2 regions of the Methylocystis sp. JR02 genome follow, and region 2 is predicted to be linked to the other one. Evidence: riboswitches for the same ligand, from Rfam matches in the RefSeq annotation. Region 2 holds a riboswitch; the other holds the start of a gene.
The links. Region 2 has a riboswitch for cobalamin ahead of QNA11_RS11520 (TonB-dependent receptor). Riboswitches for the same ligand answer to the same signal wherever they lie in the genome.

Region 1: it holds a riboswitch for cobalamin, as region 2 does, so the genes downstream of both, QNA11_RS07985 (CbtB domain-containing protein) here and QNA11_RS11520 (TonB-dependent receptor) in region 2, are expected to answer to the same signal.

The regions. Positions count from the first base shown of each region.
Region 1 covers NZ_JASIRC010000001.1:1,665,551-1,669,001, reverse strand. Annotated here, with positions in the region: gene cobW (cobalamin biosynthesis protein CobW) at 1-429, opposite strand, end outside; gene QNA11_RS07990 (CbtA family protein) at 426-1,094, opposite strand; gene QNA11_RS07985 (CbtB domain-containing protein) at 1,113-1,295, opposite strand; cobalamin riboswitch at 1,328-1,518, opposite strand; gene cobO (cob(I)yrinic acid a,c-diamide adenosyltransferase) at 1,557-2,189, shown strand; gene QNA11_RS07975 (sterol desaturase family protein) at 2,195-3,235, opposite strand; gene QNA11_RS07970 (DMT family transporter) at 3,241-3,451, opposite strand, start outside.
Region 2 covers NZ_JASIRC010000001.1:2,410,094-2,413,544, reverse strand. Annotated here, with positions in the region: gene QNA11_RS11525 (glycerate kinase type-2 family protein) at 1-1,111, shown strand, start outside; cobalamin riboswitch at 1,517-1,708, shown strand; gene QNA11_RS11520 (TonB-dependent receptor) at 1,816-3,451, shown strand, end outside.

The DNA of each region.
Region 1 (3,451 bases), 740 kb from region 2:
AAAACGGCCTTCTGCGACCGCCTTGCCGTCGATGACGGCGATCACGCCGTCGACGGTGAGCTTCGAGCGGATGGCGGGCCAGTCGAAGGCCTTTACCAAAGGCTTCGGCAGCGCGAGGCCGGAGGTTTCGATGATGATATGCTCGGGCCGTTTCTCATGCGCGAGCAGGGCCTCGATCGCCGGCACGAAATCGTCGGCGACCGTGCAGCACAGGCACCCGTTCGCGAGCTCGACGATATTCTCCTCCGGGCAATTCTCGATACCGCAGGCGCGCAAAATGTCGCCGTCGACGCCGACGTCGCCGAATTCGTTGATGACAAGCGCCAGCCGGCGGTCGCGGGCGTTCTCGAGCACATGACGGATGAGCGTCGTTTTGCCGGCGCCGAGAAAGCCGGTGACGATGGTTGCGGGGATTTTGGCGGCGCTCATGCGGCCTCCGTTTCGTCACGCGAGATGAGACGCCAAGCCAGTCCGGCCAGCGCGCCGGCGAGCACCCAGCTCGCCGCCTGCACGGCGAGCGAAGCGGCGGCGAAGCGCGCGGCAAGCTCGGCGGGGACGGTGCTTTCCGGCGTGGCAAGCGTCGGCCAGAAGAAATGCGGCGCGACGATCAGCGCGGCGCCGAAGATCTTGGCGGCGGGCGCGTCGAGGCGCAGCAAAGCGAAAAGCCCGGCGCCGGTCGAGGCGGCAGTCGCAAGCCACCAGATTTGGCGGCCCGCAAGATCGGTCTCCGCCGCGCCGGGGAGTTGCGGCGCGAGGCCGAGGCTCGTCGCGAGCCCGGTCGCGGCGAAGGCGCAGGCGCCCCAGAGCGCCGCGCGGCGGGGGCCGATGGACTCTCCAGAAAAAAGCATGCCGGCGAGCAGGATCAGCGCATAGCCCGCCGAGACGGCGATGGTTGCGAGGCTTGTCGCGACCGTGCGGCGCAGGCCCTCGAAGGCCGGGGCCGCCGCTTCGGCCGCGTCATGGGCATGCTGCGCCGCCTCATAAACCTCGGCGGCGAGGATGAGCGGCGTCGTCGTGATGTGCTGCAGACCCGCGACCGCAAGGCCCGCAACAATGCCGGCGATGAGGCCGGCCGCCAACAGGCGCGCGATCACGGGTCGCGTGAAGGGCGGTCAGTGGCAGGGGAAGGAGAGCGCGTGGCGCGAATCATGCGCCGCGTCGTGCACGGTCTCGGAGTTGGCGAAGCCCGCGCCATAGACGAGGCCGAGGCCGACGATGAAAGCAACGAAAGCGGCCTTCAGCGTCTCCGCGCGAGAGCCGGAAATCGAACGAATAGCGGCGGTCTTGGTCGTCATAAGGGTCTCCCTGCCGCCCCACCGGCGGCGCATAATTCCGACAAGCGACGGCAGGTCTCCTGGCTTCCGGGTTCCATCCGCGCCGCCTTCCCAAGCTTTTGGCTCAGTGGCCGATGGCGCAGCCTTCCCGGTTACAGTTGCGGGGGCAGCCGCGGTTTTGGGGACTCCCGCACCGCGTTCCCTTTTCGCCTTCTTGCGAAGGACCGTCACGCTCAGTCATATGCGCGCGTCACCTTTACGTCAAACGCCAAGGAGCGCGTCTTGGAAGAAGATCAGGAAAAGGACGCGGCGCGCCGCCATCGCGAGAAGATGGAAAAGCGCAAGGCCGTGCAGGACGCCGAGGTCGCCGGCAAGACGATCGTGCAAAAAGGCTTGCTGATGGTTCACACCGGCCCCGGCAAGGGCAAATCCACCGCGGCCTTCGGTCTGGCGCTGCGGGCGCTCGGCCACGGCTGGAAGGTCGGCGTCGTGCAATTCGGCAAGGGCGGCTGGCGGTCGGGCGAGCGCGAAATGCTGGAGAAGCTCGGGCAGGTCTCGCTCGGGCAGGTCTCCTGGCACACATTGGGCGAGGGCTTCACCTGGGAGACGCAGGACCGCGCGCGTGACGAGGCCGCGGCGAGGCGCGCCTGGGAGACGGCCTGCAAGCTGATGGATGATCCCGAGATTCGCCTGTTGGTGCTCGACGAGCTGAATATTTCGCTGCGCTACGAGCACCTGCCCCTGGGCGAGGTTGTGGAGAGACTGGCGGCGCGGCGAGACGGTCTTCATGTCGTCGTGACCGGACGCAACGCCAAGCCGGAAATGATCGCGGCCGCCGATCTCGTGACGGAGATGACCCTGGTGAAGCACCATTTTGCGGCGGGCGTGAAGGCGCAGGAAGGCATCGAGTTTTAAGGAGCTCAGCCTTGGCGTCGTAGCATCCGCTCCGCCGCGGCGCCGCTCGCGTTGAAGAAGAACTGCGGCGCCGAGACGAGCGCACGCCAAAACGCGGACGCTGATTTGACCATGGGCGTCAGCAGCATGCCGGCAACCGAATGCGGGTCGACGCCTTTTTCGTCGACGCCATAGGTCAGGCGCGGGTTTTTCTCCGTGGGGATCTCGAGCGTCCCAAACATCCAGTCCCAGACGGCGAGGACACTGCCGAGGTTGCGATTGAAATGCCTCGGATCGTTCGAATGATGGATTTGGTGGTGGGCGGGGCTCAAAATGACGCGGCCCCAGGCGCCGGAGAAGGGTATCCAGAACTGCGAGTGCTGGAGATGTCCGATGGTCCAGAGAAAGCAGAGAAAGAGGATGTTCTTGCCGTCGACGGCAAACATATCCGTCGACCGGTTGAAGAGCCAATGCAAGGCGCCGGACGCGGCGCCGATGAAGGTCGCGAGCATATAGCCGAAGATGACATTGTCGATCGGGTGGTTTCTGAAATTGGTCAGCGGCGTCAGGACATCGGCCGTGTGATGGAGCTTGTGAAGCTCCCACAAGAAAGCAACCCGGTGCTTGAGATAATGGTCTAGAAAATAGCCAATCTCATAGGCCAGGAACAAAACTACGGTCGAGATCGCCTTGATCTGCAAATCGCTGAAGCTTGTGTTCCCCATGTGCCCGAATGCTTTGCCGAGGACTGAACTGACGCCCATCGCAATGACGTTCGACGAAATGACGAGGCCGCCGATCACCGCCGGCATGAAGATGACGCTGAGAACGAAGAGCTTCAAATCTGCGTGAACAGACTCGCGCATCACGAAATTCTTGGAGAAAATCGCGCGCGCAACAGCCCGCAGATTGGCGCGCCCCCGGCGCCGCAAGCGTCGATAAGCCAATGCGGCGAAACCCAAAGCGAAGGACGACGCCAGCGAATAGATCGAAAAGATCGAACCTGCCGAGAACAGCTCCGACGAAACTTGCCTTACGGAAAAGCGGATCGCGCTGTTCAGGTCCATCGGAGCTATCTGGGCGGCTTGAAGTCGGCTCGCGGCGAAGCGTATTCGTAAGGCGCGATGGCGCCAAGGCGCTTTCCGAGGACGGACTTCCGCAAGTAGCTGCGCAGCTTGATATTTTTCGCGGCAGGACCGGCCTCGACCATAAGGACGCCGAGCAGGATGAGAAGGCAGCCCAGGATGGCGGGGCCCGTCAGGCGTTCCGAGAGCAGCGCGGCG
Region 2 (3,451 bases):
CGAGGCGCATTGGAAGGGCGGGCCGCTCGAAGGCTTGGTCGTCACCCGCTACGAGCACGGCGCGCAAACCAAGCAGATCGAGGTGATCGAAGCCTCGCACCCCGTGCCCGACGCCGCCGGCCGCGAGGCCGCCAAGCGTATCCTGCAAAAGGTGCAGGGCCTCACCGAGGACGATCTCGTGCTGGCGCTCATCTCCGGCGGCGGCTCGGCGCTGATGGCGCTGCCGGCCGAGGGCGTGACGCTCGAAGAAAAGCAGGCGGTCAACAAGGCCCTTCTCAAGAGCGGCGCCAATATCTCCGAGATGAATTGCGTGCGTAAGCACCTCTCGGCGATCAAGGGGGGCCGTCTTGCCCGCGCCGCCGCGCCCGCGCACGTTGTGGCGCTGATGATCTCCGACGTGCCGAACGATGATCTTTCCGTCATCGCCTCCGGCCCCACCGTGCCCGATCCCACGACGCGCGCGGACGCGCTCGCGGTGATCGCCAAATATAAAATTGACGCGCCGGCCGCCGTGCTGAATCACCTCGCGAGCCCGGATTGCGAAACGCCCAAGCCCGGCGACGCCATCTTCGGCCGCGTCGAGAACATCCTCATCGCGACGCCGCAAGGCTCACTCGACGCCGCCGCCGCCGTCGCCAAGGCAGCGGGCTTTACCCCCTGCATCCTCGGCGATCTCGAAGGCGAGTCGCGCGACGTCGCGCTGGTTCACGCGGGCGTCGCCAAGCAGATCGCCCTCCATAACCAACCTTTCCAGCCGCCGGTCGCGATCATCTCCGGCGGCGAGACGACGGTCACCGTGCGCGGCAATGGCAAGGGCGGCCGCGACGCGGAGTTCCTGCTGGGCCTGACGCTGGCGCTCGAAGGCTTCGGCGGCATTTCTGCAATCGCCTGCGACACCGACGGCATTGATGGCGTCGAGACCAACGCCGGCGCCATCATGACGCCCGACAGTTTCGCCCGCGCGCAGGCCAAGGGCGTGGATCTCAAGGCGCTCTTCGCCAACAATGACGCCTTCACGGCCTTCGAGGCGCTCGGCGATCTCGTGGTGACGGGGCCGACGCGCACCAACGTCAACGACTTCCGCGTGATCCTTGTGCCCAAGCAGGGCTGACGCCGATACGCGCGGCGCGAGCCCCTTTGGGACGCTGCGCCGCGCACAATAAAAGACATACCAAGCATCACCTTCGTTTCGCCCCTTTTTCCGTCGACAAGGGCTGCTTGTAAGGCGGCTGCGCGTCGGCTTGCGCCGCCAAGCGCATCAGGGCTCCGAATCGAGATTAACGAACTCTACTCAGCCGCGTCATGCCCGCGCTTGTCGCGGGCATCCACGCCAGGACATAACGACAAGCGGGGAAAAGAAGCGGCATTGCTCCCGCTCATGCTCTCAGCTTTTCCGCATCTGCGCGGCGTGGATGGCCGCGACAAGCGCGGCCATGACGTTGGAACACATCTGCTCGTCAACCCGAATTCGGCGCCCTGCGTCCCACGTCAACCGGCTTGACACAGCCTCATCAGGCTGTTCATTAAAGACAACGGTTCCTTTCGGATGAAAAGGGAATGCGGTGCGGGCTTCGGCCCAATGCCGTAGCTGCCCCCGCAACTGTAAGCGGTGAGCGTGAAGCCAGACAGCCACTGGGCGCAAGCTCGGGAAGGCGGCCTCACGTGACGACCCGCGAGCCAGGAGACCTGCCGTTGTTCGTGGTCACGCGCGAAAGCGCCGGGCGGGGTGCACCGGGGCGGTCATCGGCTCTTGTCGTCGTGCGACGAGGTTGTGACCATTCGCAGTGACGGTCCACGTCCGCTGCGAGTCAGCCCATGTTTTCGCGCCGCCGTTTTGGCCTGCTTCTCTCTGTCACCGTTGTTCTCTCGAACGCCGCTTCCGCCCAGCAGGCGTTGCCAACCATCAGCATTGGCGCGCGCCCATCCACGCGAGCCGTAACGCCCGCTCACACACGACAGCCTTTGCCCTCATCGCCGGCCTTCGCCGCCGCAGCGCCGCCTGCGCCTGCAGCAAACGCGCCTCCGCCGCCGCCTATCACCGCATCGAGCGAGAAGTTCTTCACCGGCAAGGAAGTCAATTCCATCCCCTTCGCGCGCCCCGGCGAGGCGCTGGAGATCGTGCCCGGCCTCGTCGTCACGCAACACTCGGGGGACGGCAAGGCGAACCAATATTTCCTACGCGGTTTCAACCTCGACCACGGTTCCGATCTTGCCCTTTATCTCGACGGCATGCCGCTCAACATGCGCACGCATGGGCACGCCCAGGGCTATGCGGATTCGAATTTTCTCATCCCGGAGCTGCTCGGTTACGTGCTTGCCCGCAAGGGGCCATATGACGCGCAGGACGGCGACTTCGCCTCCGCCGGCTCGGTCTATCTCCAATATGAGGACAAGATCGATACGGGCTTTTATCAGCTCACCGGGGGCAATTTCGGTTACGGGCGCGCGCTCGCCGTCGCGCCTTACAAGGATCTTGCCGGCGGCTCCGCCTATGGCGCCGTCGAGTCGCAATATTACAACGGGCCCTGGGAGCGCGGCGACAATCTGCGCAAGATCAACAGCGTGTTCCGCTGGTCGCGCGGCGAGCAGGAGGACGGCGCGTCCGTCACCTTCATGGGCTACGCCAATAAGTGGTATGCGACCAACCAGCTTCCGCAACGCGCGGTCGTCGGCGGTCTTATCCCGCTATGGGGAACGCTGAACCCGACGGATGGCGGCGACACCACACGCCTCTCGCTTTCCGCGCGCTGGAGCCAGACGGAAGGCAATCACGCGAGCCGCGTTGAAGCCTATGTCGTCCGCTCGACGCTCGATATCTACAACGACTTCACCTATTTTCTCGCGAACCCGAATCTCGGCGATCAATTCCGCCAGTTCGATCGGCGCTGGATCGCAGGCGTCGATGCCCAGCACAAGATCAAATGGGAGAGTTTCGGCCTGCCGGTCGAGACGCGCATCGGCTTGCAGGGCCGCTATGACGATATTCGCCTCGGCTTGCAGAACTCGTTCCGCCGCACGCCCTATGAGACGGTCCGCAACGACGCTGTTGGCGAGGGCAGCATCAGCTTCTGGACCGATACGAGCGTGCGTTGGACTCCTTGGTTGAAGACCATCGCGGGCGGGCGGTTCGATTATTACAACGCCAACGTCACTTCGCTGCAATCGCTCTGGGGCGCGCCGGTCGTGGCGACGAGCACGGGCGCGCCCGCCTTCTTATGGACAGGCCCGTGGAACAGCGGCTCGAAGGACGCTGCGCTTTTCAGCCCCAAAGCGTCAATCATTCTCGGCCCCTGGGCGAAGACAGAATTCTTCGCCAATTACGGCGAGGGCTTCCACTCGACCGATGCGCGCGGCGCGGCGCAGAGGTTCGACACTTCGGCTTTGTCGGATGAAGACACCTTCCTGCGCGTCGCGCCCATTCCGCTCCTGGTGAAATCGCGCGGCGCCGAGA